Regions from separate parts of the Rhizobium sp. BT03 genome, predicted to be linked through region 1. Evidence: riboswitches for the same ligand, from Rfam matches in the RefSeq annotation. Region 1 holds a riboswitch; each other region holds the start of a gene.
The links. A riboswitch is a leader RNA that binds a small molecule or an ion and turns the genes downstream of it on or off. The one in region 1 is predicted to bind cobalamin.

Region 1 (10,105 bases):
CACATCCTCCGGCGCGCCCGAGGCGACGACCTCGCCCTTCTGAAGCACCGCCAGGCTGTCGCAGAACATTGCCGCCAGGTTAAGGTCGTGCAGCGCCACGATGCAGGTGATGCCGAGCTTGGAGATCAGCCGGAGGATGTCGAGCTGGTGCTGGATATCGAGATGATTGGTCGGCTCGTCGAGCAGCAGCTCACCCGGCGCCTGCGCCAGCGAGCGCGCAATATGGACACGCTGGCGCTCACCGCCCGACAGCGTCTGCCAGAGCTGGCCCGCCCGCTCCCCCATGGCGACCCGCAACAAGGCCTCGTCGACCGCGGCATCGTCCTCAGCGCCCCAGGGCGAGAGCAGCCCGCGATGGGGCGTGCGGCCGAGCCGCACCACGTCGCGCACCGTCAGCTGCGTCTCGGTCGTCGACTGCTGCTCGACGAAGGCGATGCGCCGCGCAAGGGCTGCGCGCGACAGCGAAGCGATATCGTCTTCGCCCAGCCGGATGACACCGCTGCGGACCTTGCGCAGCCGGCAGATCAGCCTGAGCAGGCTCGATTTGCCGGAGCCGTTCGGCCCGAGCAGGCCGAGCACCTTGCCCTTTTCGACCGTCAGGCTGACGCCGTTGACGATGACCGTGTCGCCGGCGGCAAAACTCACCGCGTCGATGGAAATGCTCATGCGCTCCTCCGCACACGATAAAGGATGACCGCGAAGGCCGGCGCGCCGAAGAGCGCGGTGACGACGCCGATCGGCAGCACCTGCTGCGGGATGATGATGCGCGAGACGATATCGGCGCCGACCATGTAGATCGCGCCGCCGAGCGCCGTTGCCGGCAGCAGCCGCCGATGCCCCGGCCCGACGAGGAAGCGGGCGGCATGCGGGATGACGAGACCGACGAAGCCGATCGAACCCACCATGCTGACGACGCTCGCCGTCATCGCCGCCGTCAGGGCAAAGAGCAGGATCTGGACGCGGCGGACAGCAATGCCCAGCGAGGCGGCCGCATCCGTGCCGAAGGCGAAGGCGTCGAGCGCCCGGACATGGGCCATGCAGACGAGGAAACCGGCAAGCGCGATCGGCACCGAGAGATAGACATCCGGCCAGCGCACGCCGCTGAGCGAACCCAGCAGCCAGAACAGCACGCCCCGCGCCTGCTCGGCATTGGCCGAGGTCGTGACGATATAGGAGGTGAGCGCATTGAAGAGCTGCGAACCGGCCACGCCGCAGAGAATGATGCGCTCGCCCGTTCCGCCCGCCCCCGTGGCGAGGAAGCCGACCAGCAGGAAAGCGACGACCGCGCCGAGAAAGGCACCGCCCGAAAGCCCGAGAACGCCATAGCCGAAGCCGAGGATCATCACCGAGACCGCCCCGGTCGAAGCCCCGGCCGAAATGCCGAGCACATAGGGTTCGGCCAGCGGATTGCGCAGCAGCGCCTGCAGGATGGCGCCGGAAAGCGACAGCGAGGCGCCGGCGCTCGCCGCGACCAGCGCCCGGCTGAGGCGATAATCCCAGACGATGCCCTGATGGATGCGGCTGAGCTCGAAATCCGTGCCGAACAGCCGGTTCGACACCGCCTCCGCCGTGGTCGCCAGCGGAATGGCGATCTCACCGATCGAAACGGCAAGGCTGATCATCAGCCCGAGAAGAAGGAAGGCGGCAATGGTGAGCGCGGCAAGCGCCCACCATCCCGGCTCTCTGGCCGATGCTGCCGTCACTGGGTCAGGCCGAAGGACTTGATGCCCTTCGCCAGCGTCTCGATGCCGTCGATGGTGCGGATCGTCGGGTTCATCGATTGCGCGTCCATCATCACGAAACGCCCGTTCTTCACCGCGTCCAGCTCCTTGGTGACGGGATCCTTCCTAAGGAAATCGATCTTCACCTCGGGATCGTCGGCGGCGTAGCGGCGCCGGTCCATGGTGGCGAGAACGATGACGGCGGGGTTCGCCTCGGAAATGGTTTCCCAGCCGACCAGCGGCCATTCCTCCTCGGTGGTAACGACATTCCTGGCGCCGATCGCCTTCAGGATATAAGCCGGCGCGCCGTTCTTGCCGGCAATGAAGGCGTCGCCATTGACCTCCTTGCTGGAGAACCAGAAGACGACGGGCAGGTTCTTGCCCGCTGCGCCCGATATCGAAGCCACCGCATCGGCCTCGCGCTTCTTCAATTCAGCGATCAGCGTATCGCCGCGCTCCTTCACGTCGAAAATTTCAGAGAGTTCGGCGATTTCACGATAGATCAGCTCCATCGTGAACAGCTCCTTGCGCACGCCGTCGCCGCCATCGGTATTGACCTTGGCGAAACAATCGGCCGGCGAAAGATAGGTGTTGATGCCGAGATCCTCGAACTGCTCCCGCTTGCCGACGGAGCCCTGCGCGCCGACATGCCATTCGAACTCGGCCGCCACAAGGTCGGGCTCTTGCCCGACGACGGATTCGAAGCTCGGATCGTTGTCGGCGAGACGCTTTATCTTGCTGTTGGCCTCGGCATATTGCGGCAGCACGGGACCCACCCAAACGGCCGTGCCTGTGATTTTGTCGGCAACGCCGAGCGAGAAGAGAATTTCGGTCATGCCCTGGCCGATCGAAACGATCTTCGACGGCGCCTTCTGGAACGTCACCTGCTCACGGCAATTGGTGATGGTCAAAGGATATTGGGTGGCGGCAAGGCTCGGTGCCGCAAAGCCGATCAGCCCGAAGGCACATGTCATGGTGGCGAAAATCTGGCGCATGAAAAACCTCGATTGAAGGGAAAAAGCACGGTTATGCCGCACAGGCGGCCGAGGGCACGCTGAGACGTGCGCTAACCGCAGGAGGCCCAATCGAGACGGATGCATGCCGGAATTCGGCGAAGGTTCAGAAAGTCAATCATGTCTGTTCCTTGTCCGGGCATCCCCGCCCGGTTGATTGGATCGTGATTGACGGCAGGTCTCCTGGCTTGCGGATATCCGTCGTCTCATCCGCCTTCCCGCGCTATATCGCAGTGGCGAGGCCATAAGCCCTTCAGAGATGGCCGGTCGCTGGCCACAGCTGAGATGATCGACAATCCGCTTACAGTTGCGGGGGCAGCCACGGTCTCGGTCCCTACTGGGTCGTCCTCACCGTGTTCCCTATTAATCCCCTTGGAGTCATCTTCAGGGAACCATCGCCCTCAGTTACGTCGCCGGCCCGGGCGACGTCAACAACTATTGCGGAGGATTAGGTTTGGGTGGGCGAAAAATGGAGACGGATCGTCGGAGCGCTGTTGGCCGGTATAATGCCGGCATCCTTCATCCCCTCAGGATGAGGCTCTCTTAAGCGTCGGCGCAGCATCCTCCCATTCCCGCTGTCGTAGGCGCGGCATCCGCCAACCTCCCTCATGCTGAGGTGCGCAGCCCGAGAGGGCGAAGCCTCGAAGCACGCCGCAACGGTGCTCCTTGCTAAAAACGCATCCTGCTCTGCGAATGGAGCACCCGCCTCGTCTTTCGAGGCTTCAGCCTTCGGCTTCCGCACCTCAAGATGAGGCTCTTTTGAGCGTCGACAGAAGATCCTCCCGTTCCCGCTGTCGTGGGTGCGGCACCCTCCGACCTCCCTCATGCTGAGGTGCGCAGCCCGTACGGCGAAGCCTCGAAGCACGCGCCGCAACGCTGCTCCCTGCGTTCCTACAAGGCATCCAGCGGGATCTTCAGATATCGCCGCCCATTTCCCTCCGGCTCGGGCAATCTGCCTCCCCGAATATTCACCTGCAGCGCGTGCAGCATCAGCTTCGGTTTCGGCAGCGTACGGTCGCGCGCCTTGCGGAGCGCCACGAAGCCGGCCTCGTCAATGCCTGATATATGCGGATTACCGCTTTTCTGGGCGGCTACCGTGCTTTCCCAGCGCGGGTGACGGCCGCCAGGCTGATAGTCGTGGCCGGAAAAGAGCCGGGTCTCCTCGGGCAGCGACAGGATGGCCTGGATCGAGTGCCAGAGGTCGCTGGCGCTGCCGCCGGGAAAATCCGTGCGCGCCGTGCCGGAATCCGGCGTGAACACGGTATCGTGCACGAAGGCTGCGTCGCCAATGACATAGGTCACCGAGGCAAGGGTATGGCCGGGCGAGAACATCACGCGGGCTTTAAGCTCGCCGATCTCGAAGGTGTCGCCATCGGCAAACAGCCGATCCCATTGCGAGCCGTCGGTTTCGAGTGCCTGCCAGTTGTAGATTTCCTTCCAGAGCACCTGCACGTCGGTGACATGGGCGCCGATCGCGGTCGGCGCGCCGGTCTTTCCTTTGAGGTAGTGCGCGGCGGAGAAATGATCGGCATGCGGATGCGTGTCGAGGATCCACGCGACCGTCAGCCCCTCGCTGTCGATATGAGCGAGGATGGCGTCGGCATTGGCCGTCCCCGTCGCACCCGACATCTCGTCGAAATCGAGCACCGGGTCGATGATGGCGCAGCGTTTCGTCACCGAGTCGGCAACGACATATTGCACACTGCAGGTGCGGGGCTCGAAGAAGGCCGTCACACCAGCCGCCTGCCCCGCCCGTTTTTCCAGCCAGCGGCGCGCGCCGGCAAGATCGAAGCCGAGGTTTTGACCAAAGGCCTCGACTTCCCCGGGCTGCATGCGCCCGTCGAGCACCTCTCCCAGCGCATAGAGCGTCAGCGCCCGCGTGCCGCTCTTGCAGTGAGCGACGACCGGCCCCTTCGCCTGCGTCATCGCCATCTGGAAGGCGCGGATATCGGCCTCGGTGATCTCGGCCCCTTTCACGGGCACGAAGCTGTAGGCGAGCCCCGCGGCGGCAGCGGACGCCTTTTCCGCCGCATTGCCGGGCTGCCCCGGCTCCTCGCCATCCGGCCGGTCATTGATGACGGCGGTAAAGCCGTCTGCTGCAAAAGCGGCAAAACCGGCGGCATCGGGCTGCCCCGCCACCGATATCAGCTCATTGACCCTCACGGATGTCATCGAAGCCCCCGCGCCGCCTGCATCGGCAGTATCGCATGTATATCGATACAATCTCACAAGTATATTGCCGAGCGCAAGAATAGTCGCTTGGCACTCCGTCGCGCCTGCCGCGGGCCAGAAAATGCAGACGCCAAAACACGCCAGATCCTCGCCCGGCCCGGCATAGCCAGTCAAAACGACAGTGTCGCCGCGCCCTGTTTGATCTCCGCATGCATGGCGCTGGCGCCGACGATGACGACGCCGTCGAGCATGTCTTCCTGCGTATAACCGCGCGAGGTGACGCAGGGCGGGCAGGCCCAGATCGTGCCGCCGCGCTGCTGGAAATTCTCGATCAGGCTCGACAGCGGATCGAGCGGCGGCACATGCGTCATCCGCTGGCCGCCCTTGCGCACAAGGTCGATCCCGGTGCTGGTGAGGAACACCGAGACCTTCAGTCCGGCGGTGATGCCGCCATTGGCAATGGTAAAGGCGACGGAGGACAGTTCGGATTCGATGCCCTTGGTGACGAGCACGACCAGTTTGTCGCTTGGCGTTTGCATAGTATTCTCCCTGTTGCAGTGACCTGTTCACCATAGGAGGATGCGCGGGGCGCGTATTTGGCCGGAATGCGTGAAGCCTTGTCCGAAAATCCAGATGCGGCGGGTGTGGCGCGCGACGACGTGCTGTCGGCGCTGCTGTCGACGATCCGCCTTTCGGGATCGCTGCAGTTCTGCTTCATGCCGACGGGCGACTGGCAGACCGACGCGGCACCGTCGCTGGCGAGCCTTTCGGCGAGGGCTTCGGGCACGATGCCGTTTCACATTGTCGTTGCAGGCAGCTGCTGGCTGAAAACGGAAGGGCAAGGGACCGATCTGGAGACGGGCGACGTGCTGGTCTTTCCTTTTGGCACCGGGCATCAGCTCGGCGCCGGCAGAGACGGCATGCTGGTGCTGCCGACCCGCGACCTGCCGCAGAAGCCGTGGCGTGAGATCCCGGTGCTTCGCTATGGTGAGGCGACGAACGGGGTACGGCTGCTCTGCGGCTATCTGCAGTGGGACGGGTTGAACTTCGCGCCGTTGCGCCAGGCGCTGCCCAAGCTGATCCATCTCAGAACGCGAGCCGCCAATGACGGCGACTGGCTGCGCGCCACCATCCGCCAGATGGTCGACGAGGTCGATCGGCCGCGCGCCGGCGGCGTCTCGATGCTGCCGCGGCTGACCGAAATCATCTTCATCGAAATTCTGCGCCATCAGATCATGATGGTCGAGCCGCGCTCGGTCGGCTGGCTGGCGGCGCTCGCCGACCCGGCGCTTTCGCGCTGTCTCTCCCTCATTCACGACGATCCCGGCCGCAACTGGTCGCTGGAGGAGCTGGCCGCCGCCTCTGGCCTGTCGCGCAGCGCGCTTGCCGAACGCTTCCAGTCGATGCTCTCGACCTCACCGATCCGCTATATCAGAGGCTGGCGGCTCTACCTCGCAAGTGTCGCGCTCGCCACCTCTGGCCGGCCGATCGCAGCGATCGCCGACGACGCCGGCTACGCCACCGAAGCCGCCTTCTCCCGCGCCTTCTCCCGCGCCTTCGCCACCCCGCCGGCCGCCTGGCGGGCGATGGCGCGGGAATAGAGCGTGAGGAGGCGTCAGACATCGCGTCGGCGGCATTCACTTGGTCGGCAAAGCATCCCCATCCTGCCCTTTGCAGCCAGCCCCGGCGCCCCCGAGAGAGCCTCATCCTGAGGCGCCCCGAAGGGGCCTCGAAGGACAAGGCGGGCGCTCGCCGTGGCGGCAATATTGATGCAAGGAGCGGCGCTGTGGCGTGTCCTTGAGGCGCCACCTCTGCGGACTGCAACCTCAGCATAAGGCGCGTTGGAGAACGCCGCGCCCCGTGAGCTCCGTTGGCGAGTCTTACGTAAGGCCGCCATGGTCGGTCAGCGCCATCATGGGCTCGTCAATCCGAGCGCCAGCGTCATCTCGTTTATGATTCCCAATCGCGCTTCTATCACCGCGATTTTCGCGGGCGTATCGGCACCGAAGGCCTCAATATCGATGAACAATTGCTCACATCCGCCCGGCGTCACAATGCCGAACATCTGGCCGGGTTTATCGCTTATGTTTCGCCAGCCGTGCCGTACATGCGGCGGCAGAACGACGACGCTTCCCGCGGGCGCGTCGAACTCCTCGTCGCCGCATTGAAATCGGTAGAGCCCATGGATGACCCGAAAGACTTCCGTCTCTCGCGTATGCGTGTGTGCGGAGCCGGACCATGACCCGGCGGGGTGAAGGTTTCCCACATCCCGAACGCGCCACCGGTCTCTTTGGCCGTGGCATGGATGACGATCCTCGCGCCAAAGGGTGTCCTCGCCACGCGCTCCTTGCCGGGCAAGGAAACAATGGCACTCCTGAAACTCGACATATCCACCTCCCCTCGATTGCATTCTTTGGGCAGAGCCTGCGTTGTCACGCGTCCAGCGCCGGCTCATTGAGCATCGCCTCGATATTGTATCCGTCGGGATCGAGAACGAAGCAGGCATAATAGTTGTCGGCATATTCCGGCCGTGGGCCGGGCGCACCATTGTCCCTTGCACCGGCTTCGAGCGCTGCGCGATAAAACGCCTCGACCTCCGCCCTGCTCCGGACACGAAAGGCGACGTGCAAACGGGTCAGCGGCGGCTCGTCGTCGGTATGCTGGATTTCGAACAGGCTGCCGCCGACATCAAAGGCCCAGAATACGCCTTCCTTCCCGAAGGCGCGGCGATAGCCAAGAGGGTCGAAGGCGCGTTCATAGAACACCTTGCTCTTTTCAAGGTCACTGACAGCAATGGTGATATGATCGATCATGGCGTGCATCCCTATCGTTCCGCCGCGCCCCATCATAGGTGAATCCCCGCGGCAGAAAACAGACAAAGCCGCCCGATATCCTGCAACGCAGGCGGCTGCTCGACATCGGCAACGATGTAAAGCTATGGTTCAGCCGGGATAGACTGGATAACGCTCGCGCATGCCTTACGGGATCAGCCTCAAATGTCTGAACGAGACCGCATCGCCGGTTTTCAAACTCTGGGATGAAGCCGCGGCATTCGAAGAGACGGCTTCAATGCGGGCTTTGAATTATCCTCCGCATCTCACCCTCGCCGTCTATCAAGAGCCTGCTTCCGATCGGTTGGCCGAGTCGCTCGAGCGTGTTTTCCGCACGCGTTCAATCTTGACGGTGAACTTTTCAGGTGCCAGTTATTTCGAAAACGAGTTCATCGTCTTATGGGCGCGGCCGATCGCGGACAACGCACTTTTCCAGTTGCACGCCGCACTACACCAAGAGATCGATCCCGCATGCTGTCACGAGCACTATCGGCCCGGCAACTGGGTGCCTCACTGCACCGTCGCCGCAAAAGTGCCGAAGGCGAAATCAACGGCCGCGATCAAATGGGCGAACGAAAACAGGATGCAGTTCGCTGTGAATTTCGATGCTGCAGACTGTGTCCGATTTCCGCCTGTGGAGATAATGAGCGAGATCACATTGACGCAGCAATGACGGCTGACGACGCAAGCCGGCCTGCTTGATACGGCAACTTTCAGTGGTCGATGCAGAGGATGAATGCCGCGCAGAGTATAGCCGTTGGCACGCCGCAGGACCTTTCGGTGAAACAAGCCGCGCCCTCTCTCCGCCCTCATCCTGAGGTGCCCCGCAGGGGCCTCGAAGGACGAGGGCGGGCACCGGCCTCTCCTCGGCAATGGATGCGGGCTTAAGCAACGCGGCAGTCGAACAGAACAGGCATGTTCACCGCGATCATCTCCAGGATCGCATCGTCGAGTTCAGCCGGTCTCTCGCAGCGAATGCCGTGTCCGCCATAGGCTTCGGCAAGTTTCACGAAATCCGGGTTTCCGTGCTGCCGCTGCCTTCCCTGATCGCCACCGTTGAGAATGAAGATCTTGATCGGCGCGTTGTGCTGCACGGCGGCCGACATTTCCTTCATGGTCATCTGGACGGAGACATCACCGGCTATGTCGATGACGAGGCTGCCGGGATTGGCGATCTGCACGCCGAGGGCGGCGGGCAGCCCGTATCCCATCGTCCCCAGGCCGCCTGATATGATCCAGCGGTTCGGCTGCTCGAAGTCGTAATGCTGCGCCGCCCATATCTGATGCCGGCCGACCTCCGTGGTGATGTAGGTATCCCGATCCTTCGTCAGCTCGTAAAGCCGCTCGATGGCATATTGCGGCATGATGACGTCCTCGCGCATCGCATAGGAAAACGATCGCCGTGCCCGCCAGCCCGCAATCATGCGCCACCACGCGGCCAATCTCGCCCGGTCCGGCGCCCGCGGCAGCGCCCGCCAGAGACGAACGAGCTCGGCAAGCACGCCCCCCGCATCGCCCCGGATACCGATATCGGCGCGCAAGGCCTTGTTGAGCGAGGCAGCATCGATATCGATCTGAATCTTCCGGGAATTCGGTGAAAAACCATCGACGCTGGCGGCCAGCCCGCCGTCGAAGCGCGCCCCGATGCACAGCATGAGGTCGCAGTCCTGCATTGCCATGTTGGCCTCATCGGAGCCGTGAAGCCCGGCCATCTTCAGCCAGTTCGGGCCGGAAGCCGGATAGGCGCCGAGCCCCATCAGCGTCGACGTGACGGGAAAGCCGGTGAGATCGACCAGCTCGCGCAGCCGATTTACCGCTTCGGGGCCGGAATTGATGACGCCGCCGCCCACGCAGATAACCGGCCTGCGTGCCGCTGTCATCAAAGCGATTGCAGCCTCGATCTCCCTGATGCCGCAGCTGTTGTCCGGCTGGTAGCTCGGTCTCGGGGCGACAGCCTCACGCAGTGAATAACTGCCGCTTGCAAACAGCACGTCTTTGGGCATGTCGACCAGAACGGGGCCGGGCCGGCCTGATCCGGCGATGCGAAAGGCCTCGTGGATGACCGCCGCGAGCTCATTGACGTCGTTGACCAGCCGATTGTGTTTCGTGCAGGCTCGGGTGATGCCGACGGTATCGCATTCCTGAAACGCATCGGACCCGATCAGCGTCGTCGGCACCTGACCGGACAGGCAGACGAGCGGCACGGAATCCATCAAGGCATCCTGAAGGGGCGTGATCGCGTTGGTGACGCCGGGTCCTGAGGTCACCAGCATAACGCCGACCTTGCCCGTCGAGCGGGCATACCCCTCGGCGGCATGGCCGGCTCCCTGTTCATGGCGAACCAGAATGTGTCTGATGTCTTCCTGCT
Region 2 (10,105 bases), 140 kb from region 1:
ACGGCATCACCAGCAACGCGATTGCGCCCGGCTGGTTCGCCACCGAGACGAACGCCGCGATGGCCGCGAACGAGGAATTGATGCCCTTCGTGCGCCAGCGCATTCCCGTCCAGCGCTGGGGACGCCCGGACGAGATCGCCGGCGCGGCGCTGTTTCTTGCAAGCGGCGCCGCCGCCTTCGTCAACGGCCATGTGTTGACCGTCGACGGCGGCATGACGGTCAGGATGTGAGGATGATACCCGCCGGCGTTGTGTTGGCTTCGGATAAAAAGACTTGCCGTTGATCACGGCTGGAAATATCGGCTTGGCGCGACTATCAATTGATAGGGCGGCAGCCCGGTTCGGCACCGCCGCCCATTTGCCCGATTTGCCGTCATAAGATTGCGCTGGCTCATGTGGAGATTCGAAAATTAGCGACCATATTCAGTGGCTTATCGAACAAGGAATCAAGGCCGAGCATATTGGCGACCTCATTGGGGAGCTGTGCGATCGGCTGATCGCCGATGGCTTTCCGATCTGGCGGGGCAGCATTGCGATGCCGTCCATTCATCCCATGTACGGCGGCGTTTCCGCCAATTTCGTGCGCGGCGGTGCCACCACCATCGAGAACGCCGAATATGGAACTGCGGCAGTGCTGAACTTTGAGAAGACGCCGATCTACTATCTGCTCGGCCGCGACGAGACGTCAGGGCGCTGGAACATTGCCAAAGGTGAGGGTGTCGACGACTATCCGCAGCTTGCGGAATTCGCGCTTGGCGGCGGCACGGATCACCTGGTCAGCCTGCTGGAGTTCCCGAAGGAGGCTGCGTTACGCGGTGTCAGCCTGTCGCTCACCAGCGACAGACCGGGTGGGTTCTCCGATGATCAATTGGCGACCGTCGCCAGGTTTTTCCCGGCGCTGGGGCTGGCTTGCTACCGCATCGCGGCTTCGAAAACCGCTGCGGATATCCTTGCCGTCTACACTGGCGCCAAGACGAGTGCACGCATTCTTGCGGGCGATATCCAGAGGGGAACGGGAGGCGCCATCAATGCTGCGATCCTGCTTGCCGACCTCAGAAACTTCACGGCGCTGACCGAGGTTTACCAGCCCGGTGAGATCGCCGGATTTCTGAACGAACATTTCGAGCTGATCGGCCGGCATGTCGAGGAAAGTTCCGGCGAGATTCTCAAATTCATGGGCGACAGCGTGCTGGCGATCTTTCCGACAGACGCCGAGGACCCGCAAAAGTCATGCATGTCCGCGCTGGTTTCCGCACGGAATATTCTGGAAGCGAACAAGGCCTTGAATCATCAGCGGACGGAGAATCGAGGCCCGGATATCGGCGTCGATGTCGTGCTGCATCTCGGCGAGGTGTTCTATGGAAACATCGGCGCGCGCGGCAGGCTTGACTTCACGGTGATCGGCAGCGCCGTCAACGAAGCCTCGCGGCTCGAGAAGCTCTGCGGCACGCTCGGGCACCATCTCCTGATGTCGGAGAGTTTCGCCGTCACCTGCGCGGTTGAGAGCGAATGTCTGGGATCCTTCGAATTGCGCGGTGTTTCTAAGGCGGTCAACGTTTTCAAGCCCGCCGAACCTCGTTCCTAGCGGTTCAGATCTCGCCCGAGACCTCACGGCGGCGGCGGTCGAGTTCTTCGCTGTAGCGGCGCAGCGTATAACTTTCGCTGAGCTGGCCGATCACCTTGCGTTCGATCAGGTTGTTTACGACGGCCAGTGCTTCGCTTTCACTCTTGTCGAAGATCGCCGCCGCCTGCCTGGCATTCATCTGCGGCTGCAGGAAATCATTGCGGTAGTGGATGAAATCGGCAAGCGTCTTGCCCTCGTCTTGGGCGTCGGTCGGGTTGGCGTAGATCTCCGGCACCAGCACGAGGCCGGCATATTTGTCGCTCTCCTCGACGAGGATGACACGCTGGGTCGAGCCGATCGGGAAGGCCTGCTTGAATTCCTCCAGCGAGATGCCCGCCTTGGCCGTCTTGACGTCGGCGCGCATCAGCTTGTCCACCGTCAGGTTGCGGATCCAGCCGACGTCATGGGCGCTGCGGATGCTTTCGCCGCGCAGATGGAAGCGCCATGTGGCGAAGGAGTAGCCGAAGGTCGAGCGCACGACGAGCGAAGAGGTGATGACGGCGGCGAGCACCAGCGCGGTGATCGGGAAATCGCCGGTGATTTCGAGCGCCAGGAACGTCATCGTCAGCGGCCCGCCGATGACGGCGACGGCAAGCGAACTCATGCCGACGACGGCATAGATGACGGGCGTTAGCGTCGCATCGGCAAAATAGGGGCCGCAATAGGCGAAGAGCTTGCCGAGCAGGGCGCCCATGAACAGCGACGCGAAGAACAGGCCGCCCCTGAAGCCGGAGCCGATCGAGATCGCGGAAGCCAAGGATTTCAACAGAAAGAGGCCGATCAGCGCCGGGATGGCCACGTCGCGGGAAAGGTTGAGATGCAGCGCGCCGTGGCCGGCCGAAAGCACCTGCGGCGAGATCATCGCCAGCAGCCCGACAATGATGCCGCCGAGTGCGGGGCGGAAGGGCGGGGCGATCGAGCTCTTGCGCGCGAGTTCCTCGACGAAGGAGACGCCCTGCATGATCAGGATGCCGACGCCGGCGCAGAAGACGCCGAGCAGTATTGCCGGGATATAATCGGCCGGCATGACAGCGCCGAAGCTGCCGATATCGATGGTGAAATCGCCGTCGGTGAGCAGCCTTGCGATCAGGGTGGAAACGAGGGCCGAGACGACCACGGGGGTCAGCGACACGATCGTATAGGTGCCGATGATCAGCTCGAAGGCATAGAAGGCGCCGGTCAGCGGCGCGTTGAAGGCGGCGGCGATGGCGCCGGCTGCGCCGCAGCCGACGAGGATACGCAGATCCGAGCGGCGAAGCTGCAGCTTCAGGCCGAATTTCGAGGCGAGGCCGGCGGCAAGCTGGGTATAGCCGGCCTCCAGGCCGACGGAGGCGCCGAAGCCGTTGGAGATCAGGTTCTGCACGGCGACGATGATGCTGTCGGTCAAGGACAGGCGGCCGCCATGCAGCGCATTGGCCTCGATCGGGTCGACCATCGGCTTCTTGCGGCGTTTGGCCAACACGAAGAGAAGCAGACCGAGCAAGATGCCGCCGATGACGGGGGCGGTCAGCAGCAGCAGCTTGTCGTCGATCACAGACGAGCTCAGCCTTTCGCTGTCTGGTATGCCGAAGACCAGCTGATGCAGTTCATTGGAGACGAAGCTCATGCCGGTGACGGCAAGCCCGGAGGTGATGCCGACGACGGCGCCCGCCAGCGACAGGCCGACTTCGCTGCGTCGCGTCAGCGCCCGCAGCCGCCCCGGATCGAAGAAAACTCGCAGCGCCCGGAACCGGCGCCGATCCAATTTCATAAGCATGGCAAGACAACTAGGCAGGAAGAGGCCCGGTCAAGGGCGATGGCGCAGACCGCTTGCGATGTAATTGCGGCGAAAAGCTGGCGCGACGATCAAATATTTATGACGTAAGTATCTGATAAATGACGATGTTTTAGGTAGAGTAAGTCGTCTTGCGAGCGTTGCGTCGCCTGGCTGGCCATTCCCGGCCATATCGGCCGGTTGACTTCACCCCTGAGCTTGCCTAACCATCTTTGGAATAACGGATGGTTCCGGATCGGTGTTACGCCTTTCCGGATGAAAAGGGAATGTGACGGGGCGGACCCACACCGGGCGCCTTCATCACAGCCGACCCCGCGACTGTAGAGCGGTCAGGGTCTTCCATCCGGCATCCAGCTCTTCCGGCCGACAGTCTGCAATGGTGCAGGCGGGCGGGACGGGCGACATGCCGGAAAAGCCACTGGACATGCATGGTGATCAACCGGGGTCGGACGCCTCTATTTCTACGAATCGTCCACCTCTTCACCGATGCAGCCGGGAAGGCGAGGCAGATCCGCTGGCACGATCATGGGCGACCGGATTCCGGTCCGCCCCGATCGCGGCCGACAACCGCGAGCCAGGAGACCTGCCATTCGTGCCGGGCGAGAAGCCCAACCCTGGGCAAGAGACCCACTGCCAGCACGGAGGTTGTTTTGGCTGAACGAATGAATTCGGCGCGGCTTGGTGCTGTGCGTATGGATTTCCCCTTCTCCCTCGCGGGGAGAAGGTGGCCCGAAGGGTCGGATGCGGGGGCCGCACGGCGCCTCCGTCATTTTGCCCTTCGCTTGTGCTCAGTGCATTCGCGGCTTCGCCGCTCACCCCCTCAACCGCCTGCCGGCACCTTCTCCCCGCGGGGGAGAAGAGGGATGTGGCACCGCCGCGCCCTCTCTAGCGGGAGCGCTTGCGTATGACGATCGCTTCCACCAACACCACCTTTATCCTCGGCGGCGCACGCTCCGGCAAATCCCGCTTTGCCGAATCTCTTGTCGTGCCGACCGGCCTCGATCGTCACTACCTCGCGACCGGCCGGGCGTGGGACGAGGAAATGCAGGCGCGCATCGCCCAGCACCGGGCCGATCGCGGTCCGTCCTGGACCACGCATGAGGAGCCGCTCGATCTTGTCGGCAAGCTCGCCGCCATCGACGGCGAGGGCCGTGTGGTGCTGATCGACTGCCTGACGCTCTGGGTCACCAATCTGATGATGGAGGAGCGGGATATGACCGCGGAGTTTACGGCGCTCGCTGATTTCCTGCCTGACGCGAAGGCGCGGCTCGTTTTCGTTTCCAACGAGGTCGGCCTCGGCATCGTGCCCGACAATCGCATGGCGCGGGATTTTCGCGATCATGCCGGCCGTCTCCACCAGATGATCGCGGCGAAGGCCGCCGAAGTCTATTTCATCGCGGCAGGCCTGCCGCTGAAAATGAAGGGTTAAATCCATGAACCAGCAGAAGATTCCCGCAACCGTCATCACCGGCTTCCTCGGCGCCGGCAAGACGACGATGATCCGCAACCTGCTCACAAACGCGGGCGGCAAGAAGATCGCGCTCATCATCAACGAATTCGGCGATCTCGGCGTCGACGGCGATGTGCTGAAGGGCTGCGGCGCGGAGAATTGCACTGAGGACGACATCATCGAGCTGACCAATGGCTGCATCTGCTGCACGGTCGCCGACGACTTCATTCCGACGATGACGAAGCTGCTGGAGCGCGACCAGCGCCCCGACCATATCGTCATCGAAACCTCGGGCCTTGCTTTGCCGCAGCCGCTGGTCGCGGCTTTCAACTGGCCTGACATTCGCACTCAGGTGACCGTCGACGGTGTCGTCACCGTAGTCGACAGCGCCGCAGTTGCCGCCGGCCGTTTCGCCGACGATCACGATGCTGTCGAGGCGGCGCGCAGTGAGGATGAATCGCTCGATCACGAGAGCCCGATCGAAGAGCTGTTCGAGGATCAGCTGACCTGCGCCGATCTGATCGTGCTCAATAAGACCGACCTGATCGATGGGGCTGGTCTTATCAGGGTGCGCGACGAGGTCGCCTCTCGCACAGTGCGCAAGCCTGCGATGATCGAGGCGAGGAATGGCGAGGTGCCGGCCGGCATCCTGCTCGGTCTCGGAATCGGCACGGAGGACGATATCGCCAACCGCAAGTCGCACCACGAGCTTGAGCATGAGGACGGTGTGGCGCACGATCACGACGAATTCGACAGCTTCGTCGTGGACCTCGGAGCGGTCGCCGATATTGCCGGCTTCGTTGAAAAGCTGAAGGCGATCATATCAGCCCATGACGTGCTGCGCCTCAAGGGCTTCGTCGACGTTTCGGGCAAGCCGATGCGCCTGCAGCTTCAGGCCGTCGGCAGCCGCATCGACCACTATTTCGACCGCGCCTGGACGCCTGGTGAAAAGCGCGCCACGCGTCTGGTCGTCATCGGCCTTCATGAGATGGATCAGGGCGCGGTGAGGGCGGCGATCGAGGCGCTGGCGTAACCCCATGCATCTGCTTCTGGCCCAACAGGGAACGATCAGCGACGGCGATGAGGCGATCGACCTCGGGCAGACGCCGGGCGATATCCTGTTCCTGTCGGCGGCCGACAGCGAGCTTGCGGCGATCGCGGCCGCCCATCAAGCGCGTGGTGGACCGCATTCGCTGCGGCTCGCCAGCCTGATGAGCCTCAAGCATCCGATGTCGATCGATACCTATGTCGAACGCACGGCGCGGCACGCCAGGCTCATCATCGTCCGTGCGCTCGGCGGCGCCAGCTATTTCCGCTATGCGCTGGAGGCGCTGCATGCTTGTGCGGCCCGCAATGGCATGCTGATTGCGGTGCTGCCGGGTGATGCCAGGCCGGATGCAGGGCTGGCGCCCTTCTCGAACATCGCAGCCGACGATCTCGATGGGCTCTGGGCCTATCTGATCGAGGGCGGCGATGCCAATACGCGCGCCTTTCTCGATTATGCTGCGGCAATGCTATCCGGTGCGGAGAAGCCGGCGCCGGCCGTGCCCTTGATGAAAGCCGGCATCTGGTGGCCGGGGCGGGGTCTGATCGGGGTCGAAGAGTGGCGGCGGGTTGTCGGTTCGCATGTTACGCGACCTTCGTCCGTCGAGCGTGGGATACCCCCCTCTGTCCTGCCGGACATCTCCCCCACAGGGGGGGAGATCGGCAAGTCGCTTGGGCTTCGAACCAAAGCAACGCATAAGGATGCCGCACTTTCGGCTGAAGAGATGGCGCGAGGCCTCTCATCCCCGATCTCCCCCCTTGTGGGGGAGATGTCCGGCAGGACAGAGGGGGGTATGGTAGCGGAGGAGCGATTTGAACCCCCGACAATCGCGATCAGCTTCTACCGCGCCCTCGTGCAGAGCGGCGAGACCAAGCCGATCGAGGCGCTGATCGACGCCTTGCAGGCGCAGGGTCTCCGGCCGCTGCCGGTCTTTGCCTATAGCCTCAAGGATCCCGTCTCGACCGGCATTCTCGAAAGCGTGTTTTCAGCGCTGAAACCCGATGTCGTGATCAACACGACCGGCTTTGCCGTCTCCGCACCGGGCGCCGACCGGCAGCCGACGGTGCTGGAGGCGAACGGGGCGGTGGTGCTGCAGGCCATCCTGTCCGCCTCGTCGCGGGAGGCATGGGCTGTCTCCTCGCAAGGCCTCTCGGCGCGGGATCTCGGCATGAACGTGGCGCTGCCCGAAGTCGACGGCCGGGTGCTGGCGCGGGCGGTCTCCTTCAAGACGGCAGCGCGTTACGATGCGGCTGTCGAGACCAACATCGTCGCCAGCGAACCAGATGCCGGCCGGGTGCGCTATACGGCGGAACTCGCCGCCAATTGGGCACGGCTGCGCGGCACCCTGGCACGCGACCGGCGCATCGCTCTTATCATGGCGAACTATCCGAACCGCGACGGCCGGCTCGGTAACGGGGTCGGCCTCGATACGCCGGCCGGCAGCGTCGAGGTGCTTCGGGCGATGGCGGCCGCGGGTTATCCGCTCGCCGATATTCCAGCCGACGGCGACGCGCTGATCCGGCATCTGATGGAGGGGCCGACAAATTCGGGGCATGACGGCCGGGTCGTCCGCGAGACGCTATCCCTGAGTCGTTACAGCAGCTTCCTGGCGTCTCTTCCCAACAAGATCCAGGATGAGGTGAGGGGCCGTTGGGGCGATCCCGAGAACGATCCGTATTTTCGCGAGGGCGTCTTCGCTCTGCCTTTCGCCCGCTTCGGCGGCGTCCTCGTCGGCATTCAGCCGGCGCGCGGTTATAATATCGATCCGAAGGAGAGCTATCATTCGCCGGATCTCGTGCCGCCGCACGGTTATCTTGCCTTCTATGCTTTCCTGCGGCGCGAGTTCGGTGCCGACGCCGTCATTCACATGGGCAAACACGGCAATCTCGAATGGCTGCCGGGCAAGGCGCTGGCGCTGTCGGATGCGTGTTATCCCGAGGCGATCCTCGGGCCGCTGCCGCATCTTTATCCCTTCATCGTCAACGATCCGGGCGAGGGCACGCAGGCCAAGCGCCGGACGGCCGCCGTTATCATCGATCACCTGACCCCGCCTTTGACGCGGGCCGAGAGCTACGGGCCGCTCAAGGACCTGGAAGCGCTGGTCGACGAATATTACGAGGCATCCGGCGGCGACCCCCGCCGCATCCGCCTGCTCAGCCGGCAGATCCTCGATCTCGTCACCGATATCGGCCTCGACCGGGATGCCGGCATCGTCAGCGGCGAAAGCGAAGGCGAAGCGCTGAAGAAGCTCGACGCCTATCTCTGCGACCTCAAGGAAATGCAGATCCGCGACGGACTGCATGTGTTTGGGGTTTCGCCGCAGGGGCGGCTGCTGACGGATTTGACGGTGGCGTTGGCGCGGGTGCCGCGCGGACTTGGCGAGGGCGGGGATACGAGTTTGCAGCGGGCGATTGCGGGGGATGTGGGTGAGGGCGGTGTGCCTGTGGCATCCCCCTCTGTCCTGCCGGACATCTCCCCCACAAGGGGGGAGATTGAATCGGGGCGCTGGCTTCCCCAAACAATAGAGGTTGGCGTGCGGGCTAGCCCCTTGCCGATCTCCCCCCTTGTGGGGGAGATGTCCGGCAGGACAGAGGGGGGTAACTCCACGTTCGACCCTCTCGACTGCGACATGGCCGCTCTCTGGACCGGCCCACGTCCCGCCATCCTCGCAGACCTCCTCGACGCCCCCTGGCGCACCAACGGAGACACTGTCGAGCGCATCGAGCTGCTGGCGGCGAAAATCGTTGCCGGTGAGATGGAATGCCCAACCCTCTGGTCCCAAACCAGAGCTGTGCTTTCCGAGATCGAGACCCGTCTCAAACCTTCGATCCTCGCCTGCGGTCCGGCGGAGATATCCGGCCTGCTTGCCGGCCTCGACGGCCGTTTCGTGGCCCCTGGCCCCTCCGGTGCGCCGACGCGCGGGCGGCCCGATGTCTTGCCCACGGGCCGCAATTTTTATTCGGTCGACAGCCGCGCGGTGCCGACGCCGGCCGCTTACGAACTCGGCAAAAAATCCGCCGAGCTGCTGGTGCGCCGCTATGTGCAGGATCACGGCGAATGGCCCGATACCTTCGGGCTGACGGCCTGGGGCACGTCGAACATGCGCACCGGCGGCGACGATATCGCCCAGGCGCTGGCGCTGATCGGCGTCAAGCCGCTCTGGGATATGAGTTCGCGCCGCGTCACCGGCTATGAGATCATACCGCAGGCCGTGCTCGGGCGGCCGCGCGTCGATGTCACGCTCAGAATCTCCGGCTTCTTCCGCGACGCTTTTCCCGAGCAGATCGCCTTGTTCGACAAAGCGATCCGCGCTGTCGGCGCGCTTGACGAGGACGAGGCCGACAATCCGATCGCAGCCCGTATGCGCGGCGAAGCGGCAAGACTTGCGGCCGCCGGCCTCGACGCCGCCTCGGCGAAACGCCGGGCCGGCTACCGGGTCTTCGGCTCGAAGCCCGGCGCTTATGGTGCCGGATTGCAGGCGCTGATCGACGAAAAGGGCTGGGAGCGGCGCGCCGATCTCGCCGAAGCCTATCTCGTCTGGGGAAGTTATGCCTATGGCGCCGGCGAGGAGGGCAAGGCCGAACGCGGCCTGTTCGAGGAGCGGCTGCGCTCGGTGCAGGCCGTCGTTCAGAACCAGGACAATCGCGAGCACGACCTGCTCGACAGCGACGACTATTACCAGTTCGAGGGTGGCATGGCGGCGGCGGCCGAACAGCTGGCCGGCGCGCGTCCCTCGATCTATCACAATGATCATTCGAGGCCGGAAAAGCCGGTGATCCGTTCGCTGGAGGAGGAGATCGGCCGCGTCGTGCGCGGGCGCGTCGTCAATCCGAAATGGATATCGGGCGTCATGCGCCACGGCTATAAGGGCGCGGCCGAGATCGCCGCCACCGTCGATTATCTCTTCGCTTTCGCGGCGACGACGGGCGCGGTCGGCGCCCATCATTTCGAGGCGGTCTACCAGGCTTTCGTCACCGATCCCGCTGTGCGCGATTTCATGGTGGAGAAGAATCCGGCGGCATTCGACGAGATGACAGCGCGGCTGTGTGAGGCGATCGACCGCAGCCTCTGGACGCCGCGCAGCAATTCGGCCCGGTTCGACTTGGCCAAATCACAGAATGAGGTGAATCGATGAGTGACGAGATCCCGGACAACGAAACGGCCAAGGACGACGCGCGCCATGCCGAGAAAATGGCGAAGAAGAAGGCCGCGC
Region 3 (10,105 bases), 1.2 Mb from region 1:
GACGCCTTCCAACGCATGCAGAACGAAGCGCTGGACGGTTATGCCAGCGTCCGATTGCTTGCGCCCTATGTCGATGTTTCCAAGGCGGCGATCGTCGCGGACGGCGAAAAACACGCGACGCCGTTTGCCGAGACTTGGTCATGCTACAAGGGCGGCAGGCTTCACTGCGGGCGCTGCGGAACCTGCGTCGAACGCCGCGAGGCTTTCCATCTCGCCGGGATTTCCGATCCGACGGAATATGAAGACCGGGATTTCTGGAAAGCGGCCGTGTCGCAATATTCCGCGGCGGAGGTGCGTTGATGTACCGCATCACCAAGGAGTTCCATCTCTCCGCTTCGCACCAGCTGGATCATCTGCCGGCCGAGCATCAATGCGCCAGGCTCCACGGACACAACTATATCGTGGTCGTCGAACTCTGCGCCGAAAGCCTGAATGACGACGGCTTCGTTCGCGACTATCACGACCTCTCGCCGCTGAAGCGCTATATCGACGAAACCCTCGATCATCGTCACCTGAACGAGGTCTTCGGTCATTCGAAAGTCACCTCCGAGTTTCTGGCAAAGCACTTTTACGACTGGTGCAGAGAGCGCTTCCCGGAGACTTCGTCGGTCCGCGTCAGCGAGACGCCGAAGACCTGGGCGGAGTACCGGCCATGAGCGGAGAGACCATTCGCGTCAGCGAGATCTTCGGCCCGACCATCCAGGGCGAAGGCGCTTTGATCGGCCTGCCGACGGTGTTCGTCCGGACAGGCGGCTGTGACTATCGCTGTTCCTGGTGCGACAGCCTTCACGCCGTCGACAGCGCCTTCCGCAATCAATGGCTTCCCATGTCCACCGAGGCGATCTGGCAGGAGGTCAGCAAGCTTTCCCGAGGTCGGCCGATGACGGTTTCGCTTTCCGGAGGCAATCCGGCGATCCAGCCGCTGGGGCCGCTGATCGAATTCGGCCATTCCCAAGGATACCGCTTCGCGCTGGAAACGCAGGGGAGCGTCGCCCGGAACTGGTTTCGCGATCTCGACATCCTGGTCTTGAGCCCCAAGCCGCCGTCAAGCGGAATGCTGACGGATTGGGAAGAGGTCGACAATTGTCTCCGGCTCGCCGCCGGCGGTCCCGAGATCGCCTTGAAAATCGTCGTGTTCGACGATGACGACTACGCCTTCGCCCAACAGGCGGGCCGACGCTACCCCTATATTCCCTTGTACCTTCAGCCGGGCAACCATACGCCGCCGCCGCCCGATGACGACGACGCCCGAATCGATATCGACGGCGTGATGGACCGGATGCACTGGCTCGTCGAGAAGGTGACTGTTGATGGATGGTTTGCCCCGCGCGTGCTGCCGCAGCTGCACGTGCTGCTGTGGGGAAACAAACGCGGCGTCTGAACCTACCCCTCCTGGAAAGCGAAGACATCGACAGGCTCGCCGAGCCCGCGCAGCGGGAAGGTGCCGAGGCTGTCCATGTCTTTCGCGCAGCCCGCCATTTCGACGAAGGCCCGCGACAGGAGCACCGGGCGCTTGACCTCCTTGGTCAGGCTTTCCAGCCGCGAGGCGACATTGACGGCGGGGCCGATGACGGTGAAATCCAGCCGCCGGCGCGAGCCGATATTGCCGTACATGACGTCGCCGACATGCACGCCGACGCCGTAGCGCAGCGGATCGCGCCCCATGCGCACATGCTCCTCGTTCAGCTCGGCCATCGATGCCTGGCCCTCGCGGATCGCCTGCAGCAGATCGGCGCAGGCCGTTTCCTTGCTCAGCGGGAAGATCGCCAGCAATCCGTCGCCCATAAACTTCAGGATTTCGCCGCCATACCGTTCGATCGGGTCCGACATGGCGTCGAAATAATCGTTGAGCAGATGAATGACATCGTCGCGCGGCCAGAGATCGGAGATCGCCGTAAAGTCGCGCAGGTCGCAGATCATGATCGCCGCACCGACGGTGGCGCCGCTGCCGCGCGTCGTCACACCCGACAGGATCTGCTCGCTCGCATGCGGCCCGACATAGGTCTGCAGCAGCGTGCGCGCCATGATGTTCTTCAGCCGGATTTCGCTGACGAGGGTCAGCGCCGGCAGGAGATCGCGCAGGAAATCGACATGTTCGCTCGTAAAACCGCCCGGCCGGCTGGTGGAAAATGTCGCCACATGCCGTTTGCCGAAGGTGTGTTCGAGCGGCCAGGCGATATACTCGGTCAAGCCGTCGTCACGCAGGTCCTGATAGAATGAATCCAGATCGCCGTCGGCTGCGCCTTCCAGCTGCCTGCGCACCTCCTCCGCACCCTGATGGATCGCGTTGACCGGACTGGTCAGGAACTCCGGCGTGTTTTCGACGCCATAGGCGAATGTGTCGATCTTCGCCTCGGTGAGCCCTTCCTTCCAGAGGATGCGGGCACCGATCCATTGCGGGTGGTTCACCCTGAAATGCAGCGTCGCCCGCGCCACCGGCACGCCGGCCGCAAGCAGCTTCTCACACATGTCCACCAGGATGTTGTCGATGAAACGCTCGCCCCGCGTCTCATTCACCAGCCAGTCGAGAATCCGTCTCCGGCGAATCGGCCAGACGCCTTCGTCCGCCTCGACCGAGGTCCCGACCTTGTTCAAAAAAGACGACATCTAAAACTCCCGCTACGTCACTTCACTGGCAAGTGCCGAACTCAATTTCCCGCTGAATGTGGTCGATGGGAGAGCAAATGATAAGGGGAGGCATCGATTAAACCTCAGAAATCCCAATCCTCGTCCTCGGTCGCCACGGCCTTGCCGATGACATAGGACGAGCCGGAGCCGGAGAAGAAGTCGTGGTTCTCGTCGGCATTCGGCGAAAGCGCAGACAGGATCGCCGGATTGACCTTGCAGGCCTCGGCCGGGAAAAGCGCCTCGTAGCCGAGGTTCATCAGCGCCTTGTTGGCGTTGTAATGCAGGAATTTCTTGACGTCCTCGGTCAGGCCGACGCCGTCATAGAGCGCCTCGGTATATCTGGCCTCGTTGTCGTAGAGTTCGAGCAGCAGATCGAAGGCGAAATCCTTGATCTCCTGCCGCCTCTCCTCGGAAAGCCGCTCCAGCCCGCGCTGGAACTTGTAGCCGATATAATAACCATGCACCGCCTCGTCGCGGATGATCAGGCGGATCATGTCGGCCGTGTTGGTCAGCTTGGCCCGGCTCGACCAGTACATCGGCAGATAGAAGCCGGAATAGAACAGGAAGCTTTCCAGGAAGACGCTCGCGACCTTCTTCTTCAAGGGATCGCCGGAGGCATACTGCTCCATGATCAGCGCCGATTTCCGCTGCAGGAACTCGTTTTCTTCAGACCAGCGATAGGCATCGTCGACATCGGGCGTGAGGCACAGCGTCGAGAAGATCGACGAATAGGAGCGCGCATGCACCGCCTCCATGAAGGAGATGTTGGAAAGCACCGCCTCCTCATGCGGCGTCACCGCATCCTCCATCAGCCTGATGGAGCCGACGCCGTTCTGGATCGTGTCGAGCAGCGTCAGCCCGGTGAAGACGCGGATGGTCAACTGCTGCTCGGCCGGCGTCAGCGTCGCCCAGGAAGGAATGTCGTTGGACAGCGGCACTTTCTCCGGCAGCCAGAAATTGCCGGTCAGCCGGTTCCAGACTTCGAGATCCTTATCGTCCTCGATGCGGTTCCAGTTGATGGCGCGCACGCGGGAAACGGGTTTTAATTGCATGTTCATTGGGTGGTCCCTCTTGAGGAATTTGCCTGGGTTTGCCCCTCATCCGCTTGCCGGCACCTTCTCCCCGCTTGCGGGGCGAAGGGAGCAAGCCGCAAGCTCTCCGTTCCCCACAACCTCTCGCAGGGCACGTCCCCTCTCCCCGTTTTTACGGGGAGAGGGTTAGGGTGAGGGGCATCTTGCAGTCCGGAGCGAAATCAACTCAAAGCGTACAAGACACACACCCCTGCACCTCGGTGCCGGAAAGCGCCATCTGGCGAAGCCGGATGTAGTAGATCGTCTTGATACCCTTCCTCCAGGCGTAGATCTGCGCCTTGTTGATGTCGCGCGTCGTCGCCGTGTCACGGAAGAACAGGGTCAGCGACAGGCCCTGGTCGACATGCTGGGTCGCCGCCGCATAGGTATCGATGATCTTCTCCGGCCCGATCTCGTAGGCGTCCTGATAATAATCGAGATTGTCGTTGGTCATGAACGGCGCCGGATAATAGACGCGGCCGATCTTGCCTTCCTTGCGGATTTCGATTTTCGAGACGATCGGATGGATCGAGGAAGTCGAGTGGTTGATGTAGGAGATCGAGCCCGTCGGCGGTACAGCCTGCAGGTTCTGGTTATACAGGCCGGAGGTCATGACAGCCGTCTTCAACGCCGCCCAATCCTCCTGTGTCGGAACAGGGATGCCGGCATCGTCGAACAGCGCCTGCACCTTCTCCGTCGCCGGCTTCCATTCCTGCTCGGTATATTTGTCGAAATATTCGCCGGAGGCATATTTGGAGTTCTCGAACCCCTTGAAGCTCGTGCCGCGTTCGACCGCCAGAAGGTTCGAGGCGCGGATCGCGTGATAAGTCACCGTATAGAAATAGATGTTGGTGAAATCGACGCCTTCCCTAGAGCCGTAGAAGATGTGTTCGCGGGCGAGATAGCCGTGCAGGTTCATCTGGCCGAGGCCGATCGCATGGCTTTCGTCATTGCCTTTCTCGATCGAGGGCACCGAGGCGATATGGCTCATGTCGGAGACCGCCGTCAGCGCCCGGATCGAGGTCTCGATCGTCTTGCCGAAATCGGCGGAATCCATGGCCGCGGCGATATTCAGCGAGCCGAGATTGCAGGAAATATCCTTGCCGAGATGCTTGTAGGAGAGGTCGTCGTTGTATTCGCTCGCCTCGCTGACCTGCAAAATCTCCGAGCAGAGATTGCTCATGGAGATGCGACCCGCAACCGGGTTTGCCCGGTTCACCGTGTCCTCGAACATGATGTAGGGATAACCGCTCTCGAACTGGATCTCGGCGAGCACCTGGAAGAATTCACGCGCCTTGATCTTCTTCTTCGAGATGCGCGCGTCCGCCACCATCTCCCGATATTTTTCCGTCACCGAAATTTCGGTGAAGGGCACGCCGTAGACCCGCTCCACGTCATAGGGCGAGAACAGATACATGTCCTCATTGTTCCTCGCGAGTTCGAAGGTAATGTCGGGCACGACGACGCCCAGCGACAGCGTCTTGATACGGATCTTCTCGTCGGCATTTTCGCGCTTGGTATCGAGGAAACGCATGATGTCGGGGTGATGGGCGTTGAGATAGACAGCACCCGCACCTTGGCGGGCCCCGAGCTGGTTGGCATAGGAGAAGCTGTCTTCGAGCAGCTTCATGACCGGGATGATGCCCGATGACTGGTTCTCGATCTGCTTGATCGGCGCGCCGGCCTCACGGATGTTCGTCAGCGACAGCGCCACGCCGCCGCCGCGCTTCGACAGCTGCAGCGCAGAATTGATCGAGCGGCCGATCGATTCCATATTGTCCTCGACCCGCAGCAGGAAGCAGGAGACGAGTTCGCCGCGCTGTTTCTTGCCGGCGTTGAGGAAAGTCGGCGTCGCCGGCTGAAAACGGCCGGAAATAATCTCGTCGACCATGTCGCGGGCAAGGGCCTCGTCGCCGCGCGCCAAGGTCAGCGCCACCATGCAGATTCGATCCTCGTAGCGCTCGAGATAGCGCTTTCCGTCGAAGGTCTTCAGCGTATAGCTGGTGTAATATTTGAAGGCGCCGAGGAAAGTCGGGAACCGGAATTTCCTGGCATAGGCCTGGTCGAACAGGTCGCGCACGAAATTGAAGGAATATTGGTCGAGAACCTCCTGCTCGTAATAGCCCTCGGTGACGAGATAATCGAGCTTTTCGCGGAGATTGTGAAAGAACACCGTGTTCTGGTTCACATGCTGCAGAAAATACTGCTTCGCCGCCATCCGGTCCTTGTCGAGCTGGATCCTGCCCTCATCGTCATAGAGGTTCAGCATGGCGTTCAGCGCGTGATAGTCGAGCGTTTCCGCCGCTTTCAAAGGGCGTTCGCCGGCGGGATGAGCAAAAGTGTTATGCGGTTTTGCGCCCGCATCCCGCGTCAGAGGTGTTCCCGTGTCCAAAATCGTTCCATTCCGTGTTTGACGTTGGCGACATCCTCCTCCGTGCCCATGAGCTCGAACCTGTAGAGGTAAGGCACCCGGCATTTCTGCGAGATCACGTCGCCGGCGAGCCCGTATGTCTCGCCGAAATTGCTGTTGCCCGCGGCAATCACGCCGCGAATGTGTCCTCGGTTCTCCGCATCGTTCAAGAAACGGATCACCTGCTTGGGAACGGCGCCCTTTACGATCCCTGGGCCGCCGTCGCCGCTATAGGTCGGCACGACGAGCACGAAAGGTTCGCGGATATGGAACGCATCCGCACCGCCCGCCGGAATACGCGCCGCGCGCAGTCCGAGCCTGGCGACGAAGCGATGGGTATTCTCGGATCGGCTGGAATAATAAACGATCAGCCCCATCGCCTTTCCTCGGTCAGGAGAGCGCGCTGATCATATCGGGGCGGAACCCCGCCCAATGCTGCTCGCCGGCAACGACGACGGGAACCTGCATGTAGCCCATGCCGCGCACACGATCGAGCGCCTCGGCATCTTCGGAGATATCGACGATGTCATAATCGACGCCCAGGCGGTCGAGGGCGCGATAGGTGGCGGTGCATTGGACGCAGGCGGGTTTGCTGTAGACGGTAACGCTCATCATCTTCCTCGTGATCTCAATGAATTCAGGACGCAGAACTGGGATCGGGCGCTTTGCGGCGTCCGGGGCAACGTTTGATAATGATCTGGCAAAGTTGGCGTCTTAAACGCCCGATATGGTCCCTCTCGGGATTTGCGCGGGCGGCGGCCTGGATATTCTCGACATGACTTCAACCCCGAAGTGCTCATGCGGACGTTCGGGGCAGCGCAGCAGGCGCGGATCATTCCGCTTCATGCACGCGACCTTCCGGACACCCCGCCCGTGGACATCTCGTTCAAGGCAGGTCTCCTGGCTTGCGGGTCGAAGCACCCTGCCCCCAGCCTTCCCAAGGCATCATGCCTCAGTGACCTGAAATCGGACAGTTGCTCGCCGCTTACAGTTGCGGGGGCAGCTCCGGCCTTGTCCCGCCCTCATGGTGGAACGCACCGTATTCCCGTCTTAGCCCGCGATCCTCACGAATCGAAGGAACCTTGAACACTATATATAGTATGCCAATCAAAAATCATGTCAACGGATGGTTTTCGCCTTGCGTTACGACAGGTTTGAAATCGCTGCGTTCCTGTGAAAACATGGATAATAAAGGCTTAAACAAAACGAACTGCGGAGAAGGCCGTGATGAGTAGGCCAGCCTGGTCGGCTCAGGCTGCTGACAAACCACGGCAAAACCCGTGACGTCATCCTCGGCCTTGTGCCGAGGATCTACACACGGTCAATTAAGTATTTGAAAATAAACGTTTTCCTGTCAGGAAATTGCCGTGGTTAGATGCTCGGCACAAGGCCGAGCATGACGGAGGAGACTTTGTCGGCAAACCGAGAGCCCGCCTGACTGAGGATCGGCTCCGCTATTTTCAATTCTCGATCAGGCCCGAACCGGCAGCAGTCTTCACGCCGCCACCGGAAAAACATTCATCCCTTTACGCGAAGCAGCCGGAGGGCATTGATCGTCACCAGCACCGTGGCGCCGGTATCGGCCAGAATCGCCGGCCAGAGCCCGGTGATGCCGGCGATGGTCGTGACCAGGAACACCGCCTTCAGCCCGAGCGCGATGGTGATATTCTCCAGGATATTGCGCGTCGTCCGCTGCGACAGCGCGATCATCCGCGCCACGTCGCCGACGCGCCCGTGCAGCACGGCGGCATCGGCCGTCTCCAGCGCCACATCGGTGCCGCCGCCCATGGCGATGCCGATGTCGGCGGCGGCCAGCGCCGGAGCGTCGTTGATGCCGTCGCCGACCTTGGCGACGACGAAGCCCTGGCGCTTCAATTCGCCGACAACCCGCTGTTTGTCCTCGGGCATCATCTCGCCGCGCCAGTCGATGCCGAGCATGCCGGCAACGGCTGCCGCCGTCCGCTTGTTGTCGCCCGTCAGCATCATCGCCTTGATACCGGCCGATTTAAGCGCCGAGAGCCCGGCTTCGGCATCCTCGCGCGGCTCGTCGCGCATGGCGATCAGGCCGGCTGCCGCGCCATTGACGAGCAGCACCGACACGCTCTTGCCCTCGTCATTCAGAACAGTGATGCGTGCATCCTTGTCGCCGTCGAGGGCCCCGCGTTCGCGGGCAGCGGACGACGACAGCAAATCGAGAGTCTCGCCGCCGACTTTGCCGCTGACACCCTTGCCCGGCAGCGCTTTCAGTTCGAAAGCCGGCGGCATGGGGACGCCGTCAGCCTTGGCGCGTTTGAGGATCGCCAGCGCCAAGGGGTGGCTGGAGCCTTGCTCCAGCACTGCCGCGCGCGACAAGATCTGCGCCTCACTCAATCCGAAGGCAACGATATCGGTCACTTGAGGCTTGCCTTCCGTCAGCGTGCCCGTCTTGTCGAAGGCGACCATCGTCACCTTGCCGAGGCTTTCCAGCACCGCGCCGCCCTTCATCAGCAGCCCGCGCCGCGCGCCTGCGGACAGCGAGGCGGCGATCGCCGCCGGCGTCGAGATGACGAGCGCGCAGGGGCAGCCGATCAGCAGGATGGCAAGGCCCTTGTAGATCCATTCGTCCCACGCGCCGGCAAGGAAGAGCGGCGGAACGACCGCGACGAGTGCGGCGACCACCACCACGCCGGGCGTGTAATAGCGCGAAAAGCGGTCGATGAAGCGTTCCGTCGGCGCCTTCGATTCCTGTGCCTCTTCCACCAGCTTGACGACGCGGGCGATGGTATTGTCGGCAGCGGCCGCGGTGACGCGAACCCTGAGCACCGCATCGCCATTCACCGTTCCGGCAAAGACGACGGCATCGACGCCCTTGCGCACCGGCGTGCTCTCGCCCGTCACCGGCGCCTCGTCGATCGCGCTCTCGCCCGAGACGATGATGCCATCAGCCGAGATGCGGTCGCCCGGACGCACCATGATGATGGCGCCGACGGCGAGGCTTTCCGCCGGCACCTCCCGCATCTGACCATTATCTTCGAGCAGCGCGCTCTTCGGCACCAGCGACGTCAGCGACTGGATGCTTTCGCGCGCCTTGCCGGCCGCGACACCCTCCAGCAGCTCGCCGACGAGGAACAGGAACACGACGGTGGCCGCCTCCTCCCCCGCATTGATGATGACGGCGCCGACGGCGGCGATCGCCATCAGCATTTCGATCGAAAACGGCGTGCCTGAGAACGCCGCCATGACGGCGCGCCGCGCGATCGGCACAAGACCGATGAGCATGGCGACGATGAAGGCATAGGACCCGATCGCGGGTATGAGATGGCCCACGGCATAGGCGGCAATCAGCGCCGCACCCGAGAGGATGGTCAGCCGGCCCTTCCTGCTCTGCCACCAGGGACCGGTCATCGGCCCATGATCGTGCCCATGCAGGCCTTCGATTTCCTTCTCGCCATGATCATGGTCATGGCCGGCATGATCATGGCCATCATGATCGTGATCGCCATGGTCGTGGTGGCGATGATCGTGCGCGCCGTGGTCCTGCGCCGGCGCCGCGCTTCCGGCAAAGGGCGAGACCGAATAACCGAGCCCCGTCACCCTCTTCTCGATCGCCTTGAGGTCGCTGCTGCCGTCATGCCGGACGGTCATCGTGCCCGCCATTACCGAGACGGAAACATCGGCGACTCCAGCCACGCGCCTGACCGCCGCGTCGATCTTGCTCGCGCAGGCGGCGCAATCCATGCCGCCGACCCGGTATCGTGTCTCGTTCGTCTCAGCCATGATCCGCTTCCTTGTCAAACAGAAGCACCCCTCCTACATCCTCTAGCGACTAGAGGTGCAAGAGGAAAATCATGAAAAAGATCACGATCGGCGAAGCCGCCCGCCGGAGCGGGGTCAAGGTGCCGACGGTGCGTTACTACGAGAGCATCGGCCTGCTCGCAGCGCCGAGCCGCAGCGAGAGCAACCAGCGCTCCTTCGAACCTGCCGATATCAGTCGCCTCACCTTCATCCGCCATACCCG

Region 2: another riboswitch for cobalamin. It lies ahead of cobU (bifunctional adenosylcobinamide kinase/adenosylcobinamide-phosphate guanylyltransferase); the one in region 1 lies ahead of QMO80_RS21400 (ABC transporter substrate-binding protein).
Region 3: another riboswitch for cobalamin. It lies ahead of nrdH (glutaredoxin-like protein NrdH); the one in region 1 lies ahead of QMO80_RS21400 (ABC transporter substrate-binding protein).

Annotation. Positions count from the first base shown of each region.
Region 1 covers NZ_CP125640.1:4,402,504-4,412,608, reverse strand. Annotated here, with positions in the region: gene QMO80_RS21410 (ABC transporter ATP-binding protein) at 1-666, opposite strand, end outside; gene QMO80_RS21405 (iron ABC transporter permease) at 663-1,703, opposite strand; gene QMO80_RS21400 (ABC transporter substrate-binding protein) at 1,700-2,716, opposite strand; cobalamin riboswitch at 2,890-3,146, opposite strand; gene blh (bifunctional sulfur transferase/dioxygenase Blh) at 3,626-4,906, opposite strand; gene QMO80_RS21390 (DsrE family protein) at 5,077-5,445, opposite strand; gene QMO80_RS21385 (AraC family transcriptional regulator) at 5,512-6,507, shown strand; partial or broken gene QMO80_RS21380 (cupin domain-containing protein) at 6,819-7,294, opposite strand; gene QMO80_RS21375 (VOC family protein) at 7,339-7,719, opposite strand; gene QMO80_RS21370 (2'-5' RNA ligase family protein) at 7,880-8,410, shown strand; partial or broken gene ilvB (biosynthetic-type acetolactate synthase large subunit) at 8,625-10,105, opposite strand, start outside.
Region 2 covers NZ_CP125640.1:46,910-57,014, forward strand. Annotated here, with positions in the region: gene QMO80_RS00260 (SDR family oxidoreductase) at 1-230, shown strand, start outside; partial or broken gene QMO80_RS00265 (adenylate/guanylate cyclase domain-containing protein) at 356-1,584, shown strand; gene QMO80_RS00270 (chloride channel protein) at 1,589-3,379, opposite strand; cobalamin riboswitch at 3,606-4,003, shown strand; gene cobU (bifunctional adenosylcobinamide kinase/adenosylcobinamide-phosphate guanylyltransferase) at 4,302-4,826, shown strand; gene cobW (cobalamin biosynthesis protein CobW) at 4,831-5,880, shown strand; gene cobN (cobaltochelatase subunit CobN) at 5,885-10,027, shown strand; gene cobO (cob(I)yrinic acid a,c-diamide adenosyltransferase) at 10,024-10,105, shown strand, end outside.
Region 3 covers NZ_CP125640.1:3,197,313-3,207,417, reverse strand. Annotated here, with positions in the region: gene queC (7-cyano-7-deazaguanine synthase QueC) at 1-300, shown strand, start outside; gene queD (6-carboxytetrahydropterin synthase QueD) at 300-656, shown strand; gene queE (7-carboxy-7-deazaguanine synthase QueE) at 653-1,381, shown strand; gene QMO80_RS15720 (adenylate/guanylate cyclase domain-containing protein) at 1,384-2,607, opposite strand; gene nrdF (class 1b ribonucleoside-diphosphate reductase subunit beta) at 2,712-3,686, opposite strand; gene nrdE (class 1b ribonucleoside-diphosphate reductase subunit alpha) at 3,886-6,090, opposite strand; gene nrdI (class Ib ribonucleoside-diphosphate reductase assembly flavoprotein NrdI) at 6,069-6,485, opposite strand; gene nrdH (glutaredoxin-like protein NrdH) at 6,499-6,720, opposite strand; cobalamin riboswitch at 6,981-7,208, opposite strand; gene QMO80_RS15695 (heavy metal translocating P-type ATPase) at 7,627-9,864, opposite strand; gene QMO80_RS15690 (helix-turn-helix domain-containing protein) at 9,936-10,105, shown strand, end outside.